DNA from 3 places in the Streptomyces sp. OZ13 genome. Region 2 is predicted to be linked to each of the others. Evidence: riboswitches for the same ligand, from Rfam matches in the RefSeq annotation. Region 2 holds a riboswitch; each other region holds the start of a gene.
What was found. A riboswitch is a leader RNA that binds a small molecule or an ion and turns the genes downstream of it on or off. The one in region 2 is predicted to bind cyclic di-AMP.
Positions count from the first base shown of each region.

Region 1: it holds a riboswitch for cyclic di-AMP, as region 2 does, so the genes downstream of both, ACTMTU_RS13655 (NlpC/P60 family protein) here and ACTMTU_RS10305 (M23 family metallopeptidase) in region 2, are expected to answer to the same signal.
Region 3: it holds a riboswitch for cyclic di-AMP, as region 2 does, so the genes downstream of both, ACTMTU_RS30405 (M23 family metallopeptidase) here and ACTMTU_RS10305 (M23 family metallopeptidase) in region 2, are expected to answer to the same signal.

Region 1 covers NZ_JBQHCZ010000005.1:37,363-44,380, forward strand. Annotated here, with positions in the region: gene ACTMTU_RS13630 (ATP-binding protein) at 1-879, shown strand, start outside; gene ACTMTU_RS13635 (LuxR C-terminal-related transcriptional regulator) at 876-1,565, shown strand; gene ACTMTU_RS13640 (GNAT family N-acetyltransferase) at 1,582-2,334, opposite strand; gene ACTMTU_RS13645 (NlpC/P60 family protein) at 2,457-3,515, opposite strand; gene ACTMTU_RS13650 (hypothetical protein) at 3,858-4,211, shown strand; gene ACTMTU_RS13655 (NlpC/P60 family protein) at 4,295-5,455, opposite strand; cyclic di-AMP (ydaO/yuaA leader) riboswitch at 5,458-5,619, opposite strand; gene pcrA (DNA helicase PcrA) at 5,860-7,018, shown strand, end outside.
Region 2 covers NZ_JBQHCZ010000004.1:16,113-23,130, reverse strand. Annotated here, with positions in the region: gene ACTMTU_RS10325 (RrF2 family transcriptional regulator) at 1-225, shown strand, start outside; gene ACTMTU_RS10320 (globin domain-containing protein) at 307-1,497, shown strand; tRNA gene ACTMTU_RS10315 (tRNA-Met) at 1,584-1,657, shown strand; gene ACTMTU_RS10310 (PP2C family protein-serine/threonine phosphatase) at 1,917-3,020, shown strand; cyclic di-AMP (ydaO/yuaA leader) riboswitch at 3,274-3,430, shown strand; gene ACTMTU_RS10305 (M23 family metallopeptidase) at 3,442-4,485, shown strand; gene ACTMTU_RS10300 (aldo/keto reductase) at 4,613-5,557, shown strand; gene ACTMTU_RS10295 (PrsW family intramembrane metalloprotease) at 5,576-6,949, opposite strand.
Region 3 covers NZ_JBQHCZ010000018.1:44,144-51,161, forward strand. Annotated here, with positions in the region: gene ACTMTU_RS30390 (bifunctional acetate--CoA ligase family protein/GNAT family N-acetyltransferase) at 1-167, opposite strand, end outside; gene ACTMTU_RS30395 (HPr family phosphocarrier protein) at 331-612, shown strand; gene ACTMTU_RS30400 (GntR family transcriptional regulator) at 802-1,479, opposite strand; gene ACTMTU_RS30405 (M23 family metallopeptidase) at 1,903-2,697, opposite strand; cyclic di-AMP (ydaO/yuaA leader) riboswitch at 2,711-2,873, opposite strand; gene ACTMTU_RS30410 (M16 family metallopeptidase) at 3,101-4,489, opposite strand; gene ACTMTU_RS30415 (M16 family metallopeptidase) at 4,486-5,841, opposite strand; gene ACTMTU_RS30420 (DNA gyrase/topoisomerase IV subunit A) at 6,056-7,018, shown strand, end outside.

The DNA of each region.
Region 1 (7,018 bases), on a different contig from region 2:
CCGACGCTGCTCATCGGCGCGGGCGTGGTCCTGGTCTGGCGGCAGGCGGACAACGCCCGCCGCGCCCGCTGGACCGACGTGGGCCGTCGGCGGCGGCTGCTCCAACTGGCCAGGGCGCTGGCCGGCGTCGCCCTCGTCGGCATGGGCCTGACCGTCTTCATGGTGGTCCGCGGCTCTGCCGCCCAGCTCGGCAATGTGCTGACCGCCGCGGTCGCCGTCATCGCCGGGGTCGCCCTGCTCGCCGGCCCGTGGCTGGTGCGGATGACGCAAGACCTCTCCGAGGAGCGGACCATGCGCATCCGGGCCCAGGAACGGGCGGAGGTGGCCGCCCACGTCCACGACTCCGTCCTGCACACCCTGACCCTGATCCAGCGGAACGCCGACGACGCCGGCGAGGTGCGCCGGCTCGCCCGCGCCCAGGAACGCGAGCTGCGAAACTGGCTCTACAAGCCGGAGGGCACCGGTAAGGACGAGGACGAGGAGCCCGACACCCTCGCGGAGGCGGTCAAGAAGGCGGCCGCCGAGGTCGAGGACAAGCACGGGGTCCCGCTCGAGGTCGTCGTCGTCGGCGACTGCCCGCTCGACGACAAACTGGGCGCACAGATGCAGGCCGCCCGCGAAGCGATGGTCAACGCCGCCAAGTACGGTGGCGCGGGAGGGGCGGTGCAGGTGTACGCGGAGGTCGAGGGCCGTACGGTCTTCGTGTCCGTACGGGACCGGGGGCCGGGATTCGACCTGGACGCCGTACCGGAGGACCGGATGGGTGTCAGGGAGTCGATCATCGGGCGCATGCAGCGCAACGGCGGGACGGCACGACTGCGCTCCGTGCCCGGAGGGGGCACGGAAGTGGAGCTCGAGATGGAGAGGGCGGACGGATGACCGAGGCGGCCGGAGAGACCACAGAACGTCGGGTGCGGGTCGTACTCGTCGACGACCACCGGATGTTCCGCACGGGAGTGCAGGCCGAGATCGGGCAGACCGAGCGCACGGGCGTCGAGGTCGTGGGGGAGGCCGCCGACGTCGACCAGGCGGTCACCGTGATCACGGCGACCCGCCCCGAGGTCGTCCTTCTCGACGTGCACCTGCCCGGCGGCGGCGGGGTGGAGGTGCTGCGGCGTTGCGCCTCGCTGATGGCGGCGGCGGAGAACCCGGTGCGGTTCCTTGCGCTTTCGGTGTCCGACGCGGCGGAGGACGTGATCGGCGTCATCCGCGGCGGCGCCCGTGGCTACGTCACCAAGACGATCACCGGCAGCGACCTGGTCGACTCGATCTTCCGGGTGCAGGACGGCGACGCGGTGTTCTCGCCGCGGCTGGCCGGCTTCGTGCTGGACGCCTTCGCCTCGACGGACGCGCCGCCGGTCGACGAGGACCTGGACCGGCTGACCCAGCGGGAGCGGGAGGTGCTTCGGCTCATCGCGCGCGGATACGCGTACAAGGAGATCGCCAAGCAGCTCTTCATCTCGGTGAAGACGGTCGAGTCGCACGTGTCCGCGGTGCTGCGCAAGCTTCAGCTGTCCAACCGGCACGAGCTCACCCGGTGGGCGACGGCGCGGCGCCTGGTGTGACGCGCCGGCCGCCGCGTCAGGTCAGGGACATGTCGGTCTTGTTGCCGACCCTGACGTAGCCGACGGCGGCGTAGACCCGTTCGACGTCCGCGTCGCCGGGCTCCAGCCACACGGTCCGGCAGCCGGCGTCGAAGGCCTTCGCGGTCAGGAACGCGGAGAACGCCGCGCCGATGCCCCTCCGGCGGTGGGTCGCGGCGACCGCGAGTCCGGTCAGCTCGCAGAGACCGTCGACCGGGACCGAGCAGCTGCCGGCCGCGACCGGGGTGCCGTCGGTGTCGTCCGTGGCCAGAGCCGCGACGCCGCCGCCCTCCACCACGTTCCGCAGTGCGCCGATCTCGCCCTCCGTCGCCTCGCCCTCGAAGCCGTATCCGGCATGCTGCACCCCGGCCGCGGCCCGGTAACCGGCCTCGTCCGACACGACGGTGAAGGTGATCCCCGGCACCGGCGGTGTCACGAGCGCGTCGGGAGAACAGGCGAGCAGCGGTGCGCGGCGCTCGACCGTGAAACCGGCCGCCAGCAGGGCCGGTTCGACGTCCGGCGCGCAGGACGGCAGGAACTCCAGACGCGGCAGCCGCTCCTTCTCGCGGAACACCTCGATCAGGGCCCGGATGTCGTCCGCCGTCGGACTGGCGGCATGATCGGGCACGGCGTAATTGACGGGCGGGATGGGCCAGTCGGCGTTGTAGCGCACCGTGAAGGGGCCCACACGTAAGTGGCCGGGTGAGCGGAGTGCGAGCGTGCGCACATAGTTCTGGACGTCGAGGTCCACGTACGGCTCCTGCTGGTCGAGGCTGGAACGGACCCCGGGATGGTGGCACCGGCCCGGGGAACGGGCAACCGGATTAAGGGGCGACAGCCGGTTTCAAGGGGCGGGCCGCCGTGCTCGCCGGGTCACGCGGGGCGGGTCGCTCCCGCGAACGGCATCTGGTCGATCGGCGCCACCCGCACCGGAGCTCCGGGGCGCGGGGCGTGGATCATCTGCCCGCCGCCGATGTAGAGGCCGACGTGCGAGACGCCGGAGTAGAAGAAGACCAGGTCACCCGGTGCCAGTTGGGAACGGGGCACCCGCGCCCCGGCGTTGATCTGGGTGTACGTGGTGCGCGGCAGTGAGACCCCGGCGGAACGCCAGGCGGCCTGGGTCAGCCCGGAGCAGTCGTAGGACCCGGGGCCCGTCGCCCCCCACACGTAGGGCTTGCCGATCGCTCCGTACGCGTAGGCGACGGCCTGCGCCGCGCGGCTGTTCGGGGCCTTCAGGGTGCCGCGCGGAGTGCCGGCGCGGTCCGCCCGCGCCGGTCCGTCCGACTCGGTGCCGCCGTTGTAGCGGGCCCGCTGCTCGGCGGTCAGCCGGGCCAGCAGGCGTTCCGCGGCGGCGAGTCTGCTTCGCACGGCGGCCTTGTGGCCGGCCAGTTCCTTGCGATGCGCCTCGAGTTGGGCGATACGGTCACCGGCCTGGGCCTTGAGCTGTGCGAGATCCCGCAACTGCCGCCGCACGTCGGAGACCGCGGCGGCCTGGAGCGCTCCGGTCCGTTCCGCGACGGCGGCGCGCCGGAGGTACTCCTCCGGGTCGGAGGTCAGCGCGAGCCGCAGACCGGGGTCCATGCCGCCGTCGCGGTACTGGGCGGTGGCGAGGGAACCGAGGGCGTTGCGGGAGGTGTTGAGACTCTCGGTCCGGCGTGCGGCCTCGTCGCGCAGCGAGTCCAGCGATCTGCGGGCGCTCTCCACCCGTTCCCTGGCGCCGTTGTGCTTCTCGGTGGCGACCTCCGCCTCCTGGTACAGCTTGTCCACCTCGGCCTGGATCTGCGCGGGGGTGAGGACCGGTTCCGCGTGTCCCGTGCCGTCGAACGCGGTCGTGGCCGCCGCGCCCGCCAGAGCGAGCGTGACCGCGGTACGGGCGGCGGGTCCGTCGAGCCGGCGTCCACGGGGCTTTCGGTGTTCCCGGTGTGCTGCCACGAGGGCTTCCACGTCCTTCCGTCGTCCCTGCCGCCGCACCTGCGTCCTGCGGCGGCCGCACGGGGAAGCGGTCCGCCGCAGGACCTTCCGGCGGTGGCGGCCGAGTGCCGTCCGGCTGTACGACGGCTCGCGGGGAGTCGGCCACCTGAGGGAGGACGCTAGGCCCCGTGTCGACGGGGGCGGGACACAACGACCGTAAATCTCCGAAAATGGGCGTCCGGCAGCCATTGATGAACGTCCGGACGTCGTCGCGGACGCGCATCGGTCGGTCCCCCGACCGATGCCGCGGACAGGGCCACCTGCCCGGCCGACGGTGGTATGGGCCGGGCTAGGCTCCGGGCCATGGACGTACTCATCAATGTCTTCGTCGCACTGCACATCATCGGCATCGCCTCGCTGCTGGGCGGGTTCCTGACCCAGATGAAGGCGATGGGCGAGGGCACCGCCCGCTTCGGTCCCGCGATGCTGCACGGTGCGCTGACCATGCTGGTCACCGGTGTGGCCCTGGTGGGTCTGAACCAGGCGGACGACCAGACGGTCAACAACCTCAAGATCGGCATCAAGCTGGCGGTGCTGGTCGTGATCCTCGGCCTCGTGTACGTCAAGAGGGACGAGGAGCAGGTCGACAAGGCGCTCTTCGGCGCGGTGGGCGGCTTGACCGTCGCCAACATCTTCATCGCCACGCTCTGGACCTGACCCGCGCGCGGACATGACGGTGCCCGGACGGCTCGGCCGCCCGGGCACTGGTGCGTCCGGCCTCGTGCCGGTCCCGCCGGGCCTCAGGCGGGGCGGACGCTGCCGTAGATCGGCATGTAGTAGATGGACTCCTCGCGGACGTTCGTGCCCGGCTTGGGCGCGTGGATCATCTTGCCGTCGCCGATGTAGATGCCGACGTGGCTGATGTCGTCGTAGAAGAAGACCAGGTCGCCGGGGAGCAGGTCGGCCGTCTCGACACGGGTGCCGACCTTCACCTGGTCCCAGGTGGTGCGCGGCAGGTCCACCTCCGCCGCCTTCCACGCGGCCGCGGTGAGGCCGGAGCAGTCGTACGAGCTCGGGCCCGTCGCGCCCCAGACGTAGGGCTTGCCGATCTGGGCACGGGCGAACGCGAGGACCTTGTCGGCCTTGGCCGCGTACGTGCCGTCGTCGGTGCCGGTGCCGGTCCCCGGGTCGGTGGTGCCTGTTTCCGGGGTGGTCTCGCGCTCCTGCTGCTGCCGCTCGGCCTCCGCCCGGGCCGCCGCCTCCGCCTTCGCCTTGGCCTCGGCCTTGCGACGCGCCTCCTCCTCCTTCTCCCGCTCGATCGCGGCGAGGCGTGCCTTCTCCTCCGCCGTCAGTTCGGAGAGCAGGGCGCGTGCCTCCGCGAGCTTCGTCTGCACCGTCTGCTTGCTGGTGCGCAGGGCCTCCTGGGAGTCCGTGAGGGACTCGAGGCGCTTGGTGGCCTCCGCGCGCTGCTTCGCGGCCGCGGCCCGTTCGGTCTCGTACTCGCTGACGGCCCTGCGCTGCTGGTCCGTCATCCGGTCCATCAGCTGGGTCTGGTCGAAGTACGCCTGGGGGCTGTCCGCGAACATCAGCGCGGCGGTGGGGGTGACGGAACCGGTGCGGTACTGCGCTGCCGCGTAGTTGCCGAGGGCGCGGCGGGACTCGTTCAGCTTCTCCGTGCGATCGGCCGCCTCGTCGAGCAGCCGGTCGACCTCCTGGCGCTTCTCCGCCGTGGCTTCCTTCGCCTTGTTGAACTCCTGCGTCGCGCTGCCGGCCTGCCGGTACAGGTCGTCGACCTTCTTCTGCACCTCTTCGATGCTGGGCTTCGGGTCGGACGGCGCGGCGGTGGCGCTCTGTGTGGAGAGCAGCGTCACACCGGCGAGGGCGGCCGTGGTGAATCCGACGGCGGTGGACGGTTTTGCGGTACGGCTGCGGGGCTTGCGATGCGACGCCAAGGCCGGCATCTCCTTCTTCCGTGGACCGCCTACCGGGTTAGCTGTCGGGTTCGGGCGAACGGAAGACGCCCTACGGACCGAGCGGGGCACGGTCCGATTCACCCCGGTGGTGCTTGGTGGGTCCCCGGTTCCGAACTCCCTCGGGAGAAGCCCGGATTCGGCGCAGGCCGCCCGTTCGGCGTGGTTCGCCGGGAGGGATGCGGGCCGCCTGGTCGAGCACGCTAGCCAACTCGTGCGTCTGCTGTGAAGGTTGATGTTCGATATGTCCGATACATTTTCGTGACCTTTTTCGGGGGCGGGTCGCCGGCCCGGCCGACGGTCGCCCCGCGGATCCGACCTGTCACATACCGTGGCGCCCCCGGTGTCCCGGTGCGGCCACGGTTGTCGGTCCGGCCGCCTAGACTCGTTAAGCGATGAGCAGCCTCTTTGACGACAGCTTCCTGGCGGACCTCCGGCCCGACGCGGACGGGCCCCCGCCGCCGCCCGAGGACCCGGCTCCGGAGCAGCTTCCGGACGACCTCTTCCAGGGCGCCTTCGACGTGCCTCCGGCCCGCGACGGGTACTACCGCGACGGCGCGCCGCGCCCTGTCGTGGACCCCGCCGCCCTGCTCGACGGGCTGAACGAGCAGCAGCGCGCCGCCGTCGTGCACACAGGGTCACCGCTGCTCATCGTCGCCGGCGCCGGCTCCGGCAAGACCAGGGTGCTCACCCATCGCATCGCCCACCTGCTGGGCACGCGCCGGGTCCACCCCGGCCAGATACTGGCGATCACCTTCACCAACAAGGCCGCCGGCGAGATGAAGGAACGCGTCGAGCAGCTGGTGGGCCCGCGCGCCAACGCGATGTGGGTCATGACCTTCCACAGCGCCTGCGTCCGCATCCTGCGCCGCGAGTCCAAGAAGCTGGGCTTCACCTCGTCGTTCTCGATCTACGACGCGGCGGACTCGAAGCGCCTGATGTCGCTGGTCTGCCGTGATCTCGACCTCGACCCGAAGAAGTTCCCGCCGAAGTCCTTCAGCGCCAAGATCTCGAACCTGAAGAACGAGCTGATCGACGAGGAGACCTTCGCCGACCAGGCCGTCGACGGATTCGAGAAGACGCTCGCCGAGGCGTACCGGATGTACCAGGCCCGGCTGCGCGAGGCCAATGCCCTGGACTTCGACGACATCATCATGACCACCGTCCATCTGCTCCAGGCGTTCCCGGACGTCGCGGAGCACTACCAGCGGCGGTTCCGGCACGTCCTCGTCGACGAGTACCAGGACACCAACCACGCTCAGTACACGCTCGTGCGCGAGCTGGTGGGCAAGGGGTACGAGGACCTGGAGCCGGCGGAGCTGTGCGTGGTCGGTGACGCCGACCAGTCGATCTACGCCTTCCGCGGCGCGACCATCCGCAACATCCTCCAGTTCGAGGAGGACTACCCGGACGCGACGACGATCCTGCTGGAGCAGAACTACCGCTCCACCCAGACGATCCTCTCCGCCGCCAACGCCGTCATCGAGCGCAACGAGTCCCGCCGCCCCAAGAACCTGTGGACGAACGCCGGCGCCGGCGCCCAGATCACCGGTT
Region 2 (7,018 bases):
GCCTCCGTCGGATGGCTGGTGCGGGAGCTGGAGGGGGAGGGTGAAGTGGTCGCCTGCGAGGGCGATGCGCCGTGCCCCCTGCGCGGGGCCTGCCGGCTGCGGCGGGCGCTGCGCGATGCGCAGGAGGCGTTCCACGCCGCCCTGGATCCGCTGACGGTGGCCGATCTGGTGGCTTCCCCGGCCGGGCCGGTCCTGGTCGGGCTCTCAGGTCGCCGCACCGGATGAAACCAAGCTGAAGCCGTGCCCTCAGGAGTTTCAGAACGACGGCTTCGAATACGCAGATGAAATACCAATTAAGGAGTAGTCGTGCTCTCCGAGCAGTCCGTCCCGGTCGTCCGGGCCACCCTCCCCGTCGTCGGAGCCGCCATCGGCGACATCACCCAGCTCTTCTATCGCAAGCTGTTCGACGACCGGCCCGAGCTGCTGCGGGACTTCTTCAACCGGGGCAACCAGGCCAACGGGGAGCAGCAGCAGGCGCTGGCCGGCTCGATAGCCGCCTTCGCGGGCATGCTGCTCGAGCGGTCCGACGAGCGGCCGGACGCGATGCTGGCGCGGATCGCCAACAAGCACGCCTCCTTGGGTGTCACCTCCGGCCAGTACAAGCTCGTGCACGAGCACCTGTTCGCGGCGATCGCGGAGGTGCTGGGTGACGCCGTCACCGCCGAGGTCGCCGCCGCCTGGGACGAGGTCTACTGGCTGATGGCGAACGCCTTGATCGCGGCGGAATCAGGTCTCTACAAGGAGGCCGGCGCCGCCGACGGTGAGGTGTGGCGCAGCATGGAGATCGTCGAGCGGCGCGAACAGACGCCTGACGTGGTCTCGTTCCTCCTTCGGCCGGCCGACGGATCTCCCGCCGGCGCCTTCAGGCCCGGGCAGTACGTCAGTGTCCAGGCCGAACTCCCTGACGGTGCCCGGCAGATACGCCAGTACAGCCTCTCCGCGGCCCCCGGTGGCTCGCAGTGGCGCATCACCGTCAAGCGGGCGCGGGGCGCGGCCGGTCCGCAGGGTGAGGTCTCCTCGTGGCTCCACGAGACCGCGCGGGCCGGGGATCTGCTGACCGTCTCCTTGCCCTTCGGCGATCTGGTGCTGGGCGAGGACGAGGGCCCGCTGCTGCTGGCGTCCGCCGGCATCGGCAGCACGCCGATGCTCGCCATGCTCGACCACCTCGCCGCCACCGGTTCCGACCGCCGGGTCATCGTCGTGCACGCCGACCGCAGCCCGGCGGACCACGCCCACCGCGAGGAGTTGCGCCGTCTCGTCGACGCCCACCCTTCGGCGTCCCTCCACCTCTGGTACGAGACCGGCGGCGACGCCGGTGCGGCGGCCGGGCAGGCCGACATCGGCGCACTGGACCTCCCCGAGGGGCTCACGGCCTATCTGTGCGGCCCGTTGCCGTTCATGCGCTCCGTACGGGATGAGCTGCTGCGCCGGGGCGTTCCCGCCGCGGCCGTGCACTACGAGGTTTTCGGGCCCGATCTCTGGCTCGGTCAGGAGTAGCCGACGACAATTTTCCGGCCTTCTCCCGGCGCTGCTCGTAATTGGTACGGATCTTGCTCTGCATGGCGTAAGGTTGTGTTCACCGACGCGGGGTGGAGCAGCTCGGTAGCTCGCTGGGCTCATAACCCAGAGGTCGCAGGTTCAAATCCTGTCCCCGCTACTGATGACACCGGCCCGGTGGTCGATCGAGAAGATCGACCACCGGGCCGGTGGCTTTTTCCGGCAGCGTTCCGATCGTCGCCCGGTCGGGCGACCGGAAGTCGCCCCGCGGCGCGTCGGCCTTCAGCCTGAGGGGGGCGCGGTACTGTCCGCAGCCGTCAGCGGACCCGGTAGGACCCGGCAGGAGACCACCTTTGGGCCAGGAGTGGCGAGATCAGGGCGGCGCCAGAAGAGCCCCGTGGTTCGTCCGCGTGTTGCCCATGGCGATGATCGTCGGCGGGGTGGTCTTCGACGTTCTGACCCCGCCCCGGTTCACCGCCGTACCTCTCTATGCGGCCGCCCCGCTCGTCGCGGCGCCTGTCCTGTCATGGATGGCGACCCTGCTGACCGGGATCGCCGCGGTTCTGGCGCTGAGCGTCCTCCATGCCGTCAACAGAAGCTTCTGGCAGATCACGGTCCTCACCGAGACGACCACGGTGGTCACCGTCGTCGCACTTGCGCTGTTCATCAACATCCTCGTGCGGCGCAGCGGTGAGCGGCTCGCCTCGGCCCGGGTGATCGCCGAGACCGCGCAGCGGGCCGTCCTGCCCGCGCCGGCCGACCGGATCGGCGGTCTGTACATCGCCGCCCGGTACGAGGCGGCGCAGGCGGGCGCGTTCATCGGCGGTGACCTCTTCGCGGTGCAGGACACCCCTCACGGCGTGCGCCTCCTCGTCGGCGATGTGCGGGGCAAAGGGCTGGGGGCGGTGGGGACCGTGGCCGTGCTCATCGGCGCCTTCCGCGAGGCCGCGGAGCAGGAGCACTCGCTGGAGGGCGTGGCGCAGCGGTTGGAGCGGGCGCTCAAGCGGGAAGGCACCAGGCGGGAGGGGCTGGACGCCGTGGAGGGGTTCACCACCGCCGTTCTGGGCGAGATCCCGCGCGGCCGGGCCCTGGTGCGCCTGGTGAACCGGGGGCATCCCGAGCCCTTGGTGCTGCACGCCGACGGCGCTCTGGACGTCCTCGGGCCGGCGCAGGCCGCGCTGCCGCTGGGGATGGGCGACCTGGCGGCGTGGCCGGACCGGGCGGACGAGTACCCGCTGCCCGACGGGGCGACGCTGCTGCTCTACACGGACGGGGTGACGGAGGCGCGGGACGCTCGCGGCGTCTTCTACGACCCGGTGGAACGGCTCGCGGGGCGTCTCTTCCCGGGGCCGGCGGAGCTGCTGGACGCGCTCGTCGACGACGTACGGCGGTACACCGGCGGCGGTTCGAGCGACGACATGGCGCTGCTGGCGGTCGGCAGGCCTGCGGAAGGGCAGCCGGAACGACGCAGGACGGTGCCGGTGGTTCCGCCGGAGCCGGACGGCCGCGGCAGGCCCGCGTGACATCACGGCCCTGATACGGGTGGTGCGCACGCTCCGTAGTCGAAGGGGAGCCGTCCGCATAACATTTGATACACCGTCAGAACTGTGACTGCCTCTGGCGTTTGATCAACTCGCCCGGTTCCGGCCGACTCTGTCCGGGTAAGTCCCGGGCGAAGTCGTTAATGATCACCCGGAACAGCTTGGAATCCGGCCCCGGCGTCTATTAACGTTCGATAACGCAGTGCGGTCGTCCCAGCCGTCGCAGAGGCGGCGCCGTGCGCACGTGCCGAATCCCGTAAGGGAACCGGGGAACCACTAATTGGGGTGAATCGGTCACCCTTTGCCGCTCTGTCCGCGGTCGAGGGCGCCCGTAGGAGACCTTCCTGCTCCGAACCCGTCAGCTAACCCGGTAGGCGAGAAGGAAGGAAAGGAGTACGCCTTCGTGGCGTCCAACATGCCTGCCCCCGAGGCCCGCTTCGCGTCCGAACGTTTCAGTACCGACGCCCCCGAGCGGACTTGGGAGGAGTGGAACCCCACAGAGGACTCCGTCCGCCCCGTGCGCGGCCGGCACCGTGTCATCAAGCAGCGCGGCGGAATCGCCCGCAGCTCCACGGTGCTCGGAGTCGGCGTCATCGCCGCGGTCGGCGCGGGTGGCATAGCCACCGCGCAGGACAAGCCGGCGGTCTCCATCTCCCTTCCCGATTCCATCGCGGACAAGCTTCCCGACGCGAAGTCGCTTCCCGGCGTGGGATCCCTGATCTCCGACTCGGACGACTCCGACGGCGATGTGCACGCCGCGCCGCTCACCGCCGCGACCACGGTCGCCGACAGCGGCGCCGGCCAGGCTCAGGCCGCCGGCTCCGGCGAGGCCCTGCGCGCCCGGATCCTCCAGCAGGCCGAGCAGCAGCAGGCAGAGGCCGACGCCGAGGCGAAGGCGGCCGCGGAGGCGCTTGCCGCCGAGCAGGCGGCGGCCGCAGCCGAGAAGCAGCAGAGCGCGGCCGAGGCCAAGGCCGCCGAGGAGAAGCGCAAGGCGGAGGAGGCCGCGCGTGCGGCGGCGGAGGCGGCGCGTCTCGCCGAGCTCGCCCGCAGCTTCTCCCTTCCGACCTCCTCCTACACGATCACCTCCACCTACGGTGAGTCCGGCGCGATGTGGTCCTCCGGCCAGCACACCGGCCTGGACTTCGCGGCACCGACCGGGACCCCGGTCAAGGCGGTGCACGGCGGCACGGTCAAGTCCGCAGGCTGGTCCGGTTCCTACGGCTACCGCATCGTCCTCGAACTCGAGGACGGCACCGAGGTCCTGTACGCCCACCTCTCCTCGATGACGGCGAGCGCGGGCCAGCAGGTGTCCACCGGCGAGACGATCGGGCGCGTCGGCGCGACCGGTAACGTCACCGGCCCGCACCTGCACCTCGAGGTGCACACCGCCGGCGGCGCGGGCATCGACCCGATGGCGTGGCTGCGCGGCAAGGGCCTCACGCTCTGATCCCTGCCCGGTACGGGTCGCGGTAAGTCCCGTACCGGGCACATCCATGTCTCCGGAGCCCTGGCGCACACCCCCCGACGCCAGGGCTGCCGGAATAGCCGGTACGGGCACGGCCGTTGATCACCGCATGACCTCTCTGCGCACCCTCGGTTCCTCCGGCCTGACCGTCTTCCCGCTCGCTCTCGGCGGCAACGTCTTCGGCTGGACGGCCGACGAGGCGCGGACCTTCGCGGTCCTCGACGCGTACACCGCCGCGGGCGGCAACTTCGTCGACACAGCCGACAGCTACTCCTCGTGGGCCCCCGGGAACGAGGGCGGCGAGTCGGAGACCCTCATCGGCAAGTGGCTCGCGGCCCGCGGCAACCGCTCCGAAGTCGTCGTCGCCACCAAGGTCGGCGCCCACCCCCGCCACAAGGGTCTCTCCGCCACCACGCTCAAGGCGGCTGCGGAGGAGTCGCTCACCCGGCTGGGCACCGACCACATCGACCTCTACTACACCCACTTCGACGACCCGTCCGTGCCCGTCGAGGAGATCATCACCGCCCTCGACCAGCTGGTGAAGGACGGCAAGGTGCGCGCGATCGCCGCCTCCAACATCAGCGCCGAACGGCTCCGGGCGTCCCTGGACTTCTCCGAGCGGGAGGGCCTCGCCCGCTATGTGGCGCTGCAGCCCCACTACAACCTGGTCTCACGCCGCACCTACGAGGGCGAACTCCAGGACACCGCCGCCCGCGCCGGCCTCGCCGCCGTCCCCTACTACGCGCTCGCGTCGGGCTTCCTCACCGGCAAGTACCGGCCCGGCACCACGGTGGACAGTGCCAGGGCCCAAGGAGCCTCCAAGCACCTCGAGTCGGAGCGAGGGCTGAAGGTCCTCGACGTGCTCGACAGGATCGCGCAGGCCCGTGGCGCGGAGATCGCGACCGTCGCACTGGCGTGGCTGGCCGCGCAGCCGACCGTGGCCGCGCCGATCGCGTCGGCCCGTACGGTCGAGCAGGTGCCGGCCCTGGTGGCGGCGGCGGACCTGGCCCTGACGGAGGGCGAGCTGGCCGAGCTGACCGCCGCGTCCGCCTGAGACCGCACCGGCGCGGGCTCAGTAGCGGTAGGGGTTGTAGCCGCTGTAGTCGCGGTGCGGCGGCGGCAGCGGCATCCGGGCCGTCGCCTGGGCGGCGTACGCCAGCGAAGGGCCCGCCACCTCCCTGCGCTGCCACAGATGGTGCAGCAGCTCCTGCTCGCGCTCCACGAAATCCGGGCCCGCAGCGCCCCGGTGGGCCCGGTGACGCAGGAAGGCGAGCGTCGTCGCGAACGCCTCGTACTCCGACACGGCGTGCCCGGCCGCCGGGCCGTACGCGCGCCGGGCGAAGTCCCGGGCCACGGTGCGGGCCCGCATCGACGACAGGGCGCGGGGCTCGGCCGCGGACATCCAGCCGGCCGCGGCGTACGCCGGAAGCTCCTCCGAGATCGTGCGCAGCTCACGCTGGCGGGTCCATATCGCCAGCCAGGTGAGCAGCGCGAACACCGGCACCATGAAAGCCCCGTACACGGCGTAGAAGCCCCACGGGCCGAGCATCGACGCCGAGCCGTTCCACAGGGCGTGCATCCCCATCGCGAGCGCCAGGCCCAGCAGCGGCAGCGCGATGCGCCGCAACCGCAGGTGCCGGCGCGCGCCGAGCGCGGCGAGACCGAAGCCGAGGCCGGTGAGCACGGTGAAGAGCGGATGCGCGAACGGCGACATCACGATGCGTACGAAGAACGTCGCGGCGGTCACGGAGGCGAAGCCGGAGGTGCCTATCGCCTGGTCCTCGTCGAAGGCGCTGCCCAGATAGAGGATGTTCTCCGTGAAGGCGAAGCCGGTGGCGGTGAAGCCGGCGACCACCACGCCGTCCACGATCCCGGTGAAGTCCCGTCTGCGGAAGACGAAGAGCAGCAGGATCGCGGCGGCCTTGGCGCTCTCCTCCACGACCGGCGCTATCACCGTCGCGCCGAGAGTGTCGGCCGAGGCCGGGTCGGCGGTCGCCGTCGCTATCCAGCGGGTCGCGAAGGTGTTCGCGACGATCGCGACCAGCGCGGCGGCGAATGCGCCCCAGGCGAAGGCGAAGAGAAGATTCCGCCACGGGCCGGGCTCCACCCGGTCGAGCCAGCGGAACGCCGCCAGCAGCAGCGGGACCGGCAGGGTCGCGAGACCGAGACCGACCAGGAAGCCGTGGGTGCCGGTCTGCTCGCGCACGAGCACCAGTATCACCAGAGCGCACAGGGCGAGCAGGGTGATCACCGCACCGGCGCGGAACGCCCGGCTGCGCCAGATCCTCGACGCCGCCCGCGGCCGGTAGCGCCGGCGCGCCGGCGCGGGCACTTCGGTCAGCAGCGCGTCGACATGCTCCTGCTCACGCGCGGGCAACACGGGGTGCGGGGGCACCGCCGGGCGCTGCGGGCGGTGCTCCGGTGGTTGCTGCGCGGAGTCGGACACCCGTCGACCCTAACCAGGAGCACCGACAAGCGGCGACGGCGCGTCGCCCGTCGCGGGCGTCACCGCACA
Region 3 (7,018 bases), on a different contig from region 2:
GCGAAGAAGCGGTAGTACTTCGACTCGTCCGAGACCTGCTCGTAGAAGCTGACCAGCCGGTGGGCGTCCTCTGGCGTGATGGGCCTGATCCGGGCGGTGCCGCCGTCGCGCAGCACCACGTCTGCTTCCCAGTGAGCGGGGTAGGCGTGCTCCTGCGAGGTCTGCATGGGGGAAAGCCTACGCGCGGCCACCGGTCGCGGAGGCGGTTGCGCGCGGGCAGTCTGAGGGTGCCGACGGCGGCCCGCACCCCCGGCAGGGTGGGGCGGGGAGCACGCCGGGACACATGAGAGACTGGTCTAGACAACCCGCTAAGACTTGAAGGGCAACACCATGGCTGAGCGCCGCGTCAATGTCGGCTGGGCCGAGGGCCTTCACGCCCGCCCCGCGTCCATCTTCGTCCGTGCCGCGACGGCTGCCGGCGTCCCTGTGACGATCGCCAAGACCGACGGCAATCCGGTCAACGCGGCCTCGATGCTCGCCGTGCTCGGCCTGGGCGCCCAGGGTGGCGAGGAGATCGTCCTCGCTTCCGACGCGGACGGCGCCGAGGCGGCCCTCGACCGCCTGGCCAAGCTGGTGGCCGAGGGTCTCGACGAGCTTCCCGAGACGGTCTGAGGACGGTCCGGGCCCGGCGGGCCCTGACGCCCGTCGCCATTCACAGAAAAAGCCGCGGTGTTCCGGGTCCGGAGCACCGCGGTTCTGCATTTCAGGACCACGTTCGGTATTTCGCGTTCCGGGCTCGGACGGAAAATAAAACAGGGAAGAGGCCGACCCCATCACGCCTTCTTTTGTATACGCCCTCTGTTAATTCCGGCCGCTCGTGGTGTTTACGGCATGTTGCGAAGTCCTCACCCGCACGGTGCGGCGCAACCGGTGCGCCGCGGCGGCACGCTCGGCGTGCGCGGCCGTCAGCGCGCGCGCCCGCTCCGCGTCACCGCGCGCCACGGCGTCGACGATCGCGCCGTGCTCCGCCCATGACTCGACCGGGGCGAGAGGCTGCTCCACCGAGTACATCCAGGCGATCTTGTGCCGCAACTGGGTCAGCAGCGCGGTCAGCCCGGGACTGTCGCAGGACTGCGCGAGCGTCTCGTGGAACCAGGAGCCGAGCGAGCGCAAGTCCTCGCCCTGTCCCCGGCGCGCCCGCTCCTGACCGAGTCTCACCAGGCCGCGCAGCACCCGCAGATGCGCTTCCGTGCGGCGCTGCGCGGCGCGCGCCGCGCCCAGCGGCTCCAGCAGCATACGGATCTCCAGGAGGTCGGCGGCCTCCTGCTCCGTCGGCTCCGCCACACAGGCGCCGGCGTGCCGGCGGGTCACGACGAAGCCCTCCGACTCCAGGGTGCGCAGCGCCTCGCGCACCGGGACGCGGGAGACGCCGTAGCGGCGTGCCAGGTGTTCCTCCGTGAGCCGGCTGCCGCGCTCGTGGACCCCGGAGACGATGTCGTCGCGGATCGCCGTGCATACCGAGTGCGCGGGAATACGCATGACCGAACCTCCGCATTGATCCGAGCGAAACGCAGCCGATTGACGCGTGTTCCCGTGACTCTATTGCAATGAACGCGGTTTTCCGACGCCAGGGTGAAAACCATGGAAGTCTCTTGACGGAGACGGCAATCACTCAATGGCCGAAACGCCGCGGAATGCGCAGAAGGCCCCCGGCGAAGCCGGGGGCCTTCGAAGACGAAGCGCGGGGCGCCGGACGGTGGGCGCGACCCGGCCGTCACGGATCCGCGGCAGCATGCGGCCGCGGATCCGTGACGGCCGGGTCGCGCGCCGAACGGGGGTCTCGGGCGCCGGGACGGCGCCACGAGTGCGGCCCGGGCGCGGCTGCGGCGCGGGCGCCGGACGTGGGGCCGAACACGGCCCGGGCGCCGGAACGGTGAGCGCGGGCCCGGGGGCGGTCGAGGGTCAGACGTCGACGCCGTGCGAGCGCAGGTAGGCGACCGGGTCGATGTCGGAGCCGTACTCGGCGGTGGTCCGGGCCTCGAAGTGCAGGTGCGGCCCGGTCGAGTTGCCGGTCGAGCCGGACAGGCCGATCTGCTGGCCGGGGGCGACCTGCTGGCCGACGGAGACGCCGATGGACGACAGGTGGCCGTACTGGGTGTACGTGCCGTCGTTCATCCGGATGACGACGTTGTTGCCGTACGCGCCGCCCCAGCCCGCCTCGACGACGGTGCCGGAGCCGACGGACACGACGGAACTGCCGGAGGCGGCGCGGAAGTCGACGCCGGAGTGGCTGCCGGAGGACCAGAGGGCTCCGCCGGTCTGGTAACCGGTGGTCACGTACGAACCGGCGATCGGGAGCCGGAAGGAGTTCAGCCGCTTGCGCTCGGCCTCGCGGGCGGCGCGCTCCTTGGCCTCGCGGGCCTCCTTGGCGCGCGCCTCGGCCTTGCGCCTGGCTTCCGCCTTCGCCTCGGCCTCGGCCTTCGCCTGCGCCCTGGCCTTGGCGGCGGCCTCCTGGGCCTCCCTCTCCTGGGCGGCGGCCTGGTCGGCTATCTCGTCGGCGAGCGACCCCATGGAGACGATCTGGGTGAGGCCGGTGTCCTCGACGGAGGGGGCCTCGGTGTCGGCGGCGAGCGCCGGGGAGGCGAGGGTTCCGATGACGCCGGTGGTGGCGAGGGCGGCGACGCCGGCCAGGTTCGCGCTCCTGCGCGTCAGGCGGCTCGGGGCACGATGCTTCCCGGTGGCACGGGTGAACGCCATGAAGAGGCTGGTCCTTTCCTTCCTTCTCGCCTACCGGGTTAGCTGACGGGTTCGGAGCAGGAAGGTCTCCTACGGCCCCCTCCGCGCGGGCGAAGGAGGGCCGATTCACCCCAGGGACTACGTGGGTCCCCGGCTCCCCAGGCTCGCGCCTGACGGGGACTCGGCGATGGCTGCCCGATGCCGCGGGCGCGACGATCTCCAGGCGGACAGCCGGACCGACGCTAGGCAACCCGTTCGTCAATCACCAAACAGACAGCCCGTTTTGTAGCGCATGCCACAGGGCAGACAGGCACTCAGTCCTGCAAATCGGACATAGAACGGAACCCCGGCAAACGATTCGAAGCCGGGGTTCCGTTCGCGCGCAATGCGCGTTTTTGAGTCGTCCTCGCCGGGGGGCGTCCGATCAGCCCGTGACGACCCTCACTTCACCGATGCCGAGGGCCTTCACCGGCTCCTCGATCTGCGACGCGTCGCCGACGAGCACCGTCACCAGCCGGTCGACCGGGAAGGCGTTGACGACCGCCGCGGTCGCCTCCACCGTGCCCGTCTCCGCCAGACGCAGGTACATCTGTGCCTGGTAGTCGTCCGGGAGGTGCTGCTCGACCTGGTCGGCCAGCGTGGCCGCCACGGACGCCGCCGTCTCGTACTTCAGCGGGGCGACGCCCACCAGGTTCTGCACGGCGACGTCCCGCTCGGCGTCCGTGAGCCCCTCGGCAGCGAGCGTACGGAGCACCTTCCACAGGTCATCGAGCGCCGGACCGGTGTTGGGCGTGTCCACGGAGCCGCTGATGGCGAGCATCGAGGCGCCGGAGCCGTCCGGAGCGGAGCGCAGCACCTGGCCGAAGGCGCGCACACCGTAGGTGTAGCCCTTCTCCTCGCGCAGCACCCGGTCGAGGCGGGAGGTCAGCGTGCCGCCGAGGCAGTACGTGCCGAGCACCTGGGCGGGCCAGACACGGTCGTGGCGGTCGCCGCCGACGCGGCCGATGAGGAGCTGCGTCTGCACCGCACCGGGGCGGTCGACGATGACCACACGGCCGGTGTCGTCGGCGGTGATCGCGGGCACCGGGCGCGGGTCCGCCTTGTCGCCCGTCCACGCCCCGAGCGTGTCGCCGAGGACGGCGTCCAGGTCGATGCCGGTGAGGTCGCCGACGATCACCGCGGTGGCGGTGGCGGGCCGTACATGCGCCTCGTAGAAGGCGCGTACGGCGGCCGCGTCGATCCGCTCGACCGTCTCCTCCGTGCCCTGGCGCGGCCGGGAGACACGCAGCTCGGCCGGGAAGAGCTCCTTGGAGAGCTGCTTGGCGGCCCGGCGGCCCGGGTTCGCCGTCTCGTGCGGGATCTCGTCGAGGCGGTTGCGGACCAGCCGCTCGACCTCGCCGGCCTCGAAGGCGGGGGCGATCAGTGCCTCGGAGAGCAGCCCGAGCGCCTTGTGCAGCCGGGAGACCGGCACTTCGAGGGAGACCCGGACGCCGGGGTGGTCGGCGTGCGCGTCCAGGGTGGCGCCGCAACGCTCCAGTTCCGCGGCGAACTCCTCCGCGGAGTGCTTGTCCGTGCCCTCCGACAGGGCGCGCGCCATGATCGTGGCGACGCCGTCGAGACCCTCCGGCTCGGCGTCCAGCGGAGCGTCGAGCGAGATCTCGACGGCCACGACCTGCTGGCCGGGACGGTGGCAGCGCAGCACCGTCAGTCCGTTGTCCAGCGTGCCGCGGTCGGGGGCCGGGAAGGCCCAGGGCCGGGCGGTGCCCGGGGTCGGCTGCGGGTGGAAGTCCATGGTCACGGCAGCGTCGCTCACTGGTCCGTCCCCTCCTGCTCGTTTCCGTCGGCCGCTTCGGTCTCTTCTTCGGCGACCGGTTCGTAGACCAGCACCGCCCTGTTCTCCGGGTGCAGCCGGGCCTTGGCGACCGCCTGCACCTCCTCCGCGGTGACGTCGAGCACCCGCTGGACGGCGGTGAGCGCCAGCTGCGGGTCGCCGAACAGCACCGCGTAGCGGCACAGTTCGTCGGCGCGGCCCGCGACCGTGCCGAGACGGTCGAGCCACTCGCGCTCCAGCTGGGCCTGGGCGCGCTCCATCTCCCCCGGCGTCGGGCCCTCGGCCGCGAACCGGGCCAGCTCCTCGTCGACGGCCGCCTCGATCTGCGGCACCTCGACACCGCCGGACGTCTTCACGTCCAGCCAGCCCATCGACGGTGCGCCCGCGAGCCGCAGCAGGCCGAACCCGGCCGCGACGGCCGTCCGGTCGCGGCGCACCAGGCGGTTGTGCAGGCGGGACGACTCGCCGCCGCCGAGGACGGTCAGCGCCAGGTCGGCGGCGTCGCACTCGCGGGTGCCGTCGTGCGGGAGGCGGTACGCGGCCATCAGGGCGCGGGCGGGGACCTCCTCGACGATCTCCTCGCGCAGCTGCGCGCCGATGTTCTCCGGGAGGGTGCCGTCACGCGGCGGCTGCTTGCCGCTGTGGGAGGGGATGGACCCGAAGTACTTCTCGATCCAGGCGAGCGTCTGCTGCGGATCGATGTCGCCGACGACCGACAGCACGGCGTTGCTGGGCGCGTAGTAGGTGCGGAAGAAGGCGCGGGCGTCCTCGAGGGTCGCCGCGTCCAGGTCGGCCATCGAACCGATCGGGGTGTGGTGGTAGGGGTGGCCCTCCGGGTAGGCGAGGGCGGTCAGCCTCTCGAAGGCGGTGCCGTAGGGCACGTTGTCGTACCGCTGGCGGCGTTCGTTCTTGACGACGTCGCGCTGGTTCTCCATCGACTCGTCGTCGAGGGCCGTCAGCAGCGAGCCCATGCGGTCGGCCTCGAGCCAGAGCGCGAGCTCCAGCTGGTGCGTCGGCATGGTCTCGAAGTAGTTGGTCCGCTCGAAGCTGGTGGTGCCGTTCAGCGAGCCGCCGGCTCCCTGGACGAGTTCGAAGTGACCGTTCCCCTTCACCTGTGCCGAGCCCTGGAACATCAAGTGCTCGAAGAGGTGGGCGAGTCCCGTACGGCCCTTGACTTCGTGGCGGGAACCGACGTCGTACCAGAGGCAGACCGCGGCGACCGGGGTCAGGTGGTCCTCGGAGAGCACCACGCGCAGGCCGTTGGCCAGGCGGTGCTCGGTCGCTGTCAGGCCGCCGGAACCGGTCGGCGCTGTGGCCGTGTGACCCATGGGCATGTACGTCCCTTCGATCGCGAAAACTTAGAGGTGCTGCCAGACCTGCCACTGTATGCAAGCGCGCTGACACCTGGCGAAGTTCCCGTGCCGCGATCTGCGCCGTTCCACCCGCGGGGCGGCCTCGAACAAGGGTCGCGGTCGGGGTTGTCAGCGGGACGGTCCACAATGGTCGGCGTCAGATGCCCACCTGGTACGTGAAGGAGCAGCAGCCGCGATGGCCCGCCGCAGCACGAAGACCCCACCGCCGGACGACTTCGAGGAGCGCATCCTCGACATCGACGTGGTGGACGAAATGCAGGGCTCCTTCCTCGAGTACGCGTACTCGGTGATCTACTCCCGGGCCCTTCCGGACGCACGCGACGGCATGAAGCCGGTGCACCGCCGCATCGTCTACCAGATGAACGAGATGGGCCTGCGCCCCGACCGCGGCTATGTGAAGTGCGCGCGCGTCGTCGGCGAAGTCATGGGCAAACTGCACCCGCACGGCGACGCGTCGATCTACGACGCCCTCGTGCGCATGGCGCAGCCGTTCTCGATGCGCCTGCCGCTGGTCGACGGCCACGGCAACTTCGGTTCGCTGGGCAACGACGACCCGCCGGCCGCCATGCGGTACACCGAGTGTCGGATGGCCGACGCCACCAGCCTGATGACCGAGTCGATCGACGAGGACACGGTCGACTTCCAGTCCAACTACGACGGCCAGGAGCGCGAGCCTGTCGCCCTGCCCGCCGCCTACCCGAACCTCCTGGTGAACGGCGCGTCCGGCATCGCGGTCGGCATGGCCACCAACATGCCCCCGCACAACCTGGGCGAGGTCATCGCGGCGGCACGCCACCTCATCAGACACCCGGGCGTGGACCTCGAGACGCTGATGCGCCACGTCCCGGGCCCCGACCTGCCGACCGGCGGCCGCATCGTCGGCCTGACCGGCATCAAGGACGCGTACGAGTCCGGCCGCGGCACGTTCAAGATCCGTGCCACGGTGTCCGTGGAGAACGTCACCGCCCGCCGCAAGGGCCTGGTCGTCACGGAGTTGCCCTTCGCGGTCGGCCCGGAGAAGGTCATCGCGAAGATCAAGGACCTGGTCGGGTCGAAGAAGCTCCAGGGCATCGCCGACGTCAAGGACCTCACCGACCGGCAGCACGGCCTGCGCCTCGTCATCGAGATCAAGAACGGC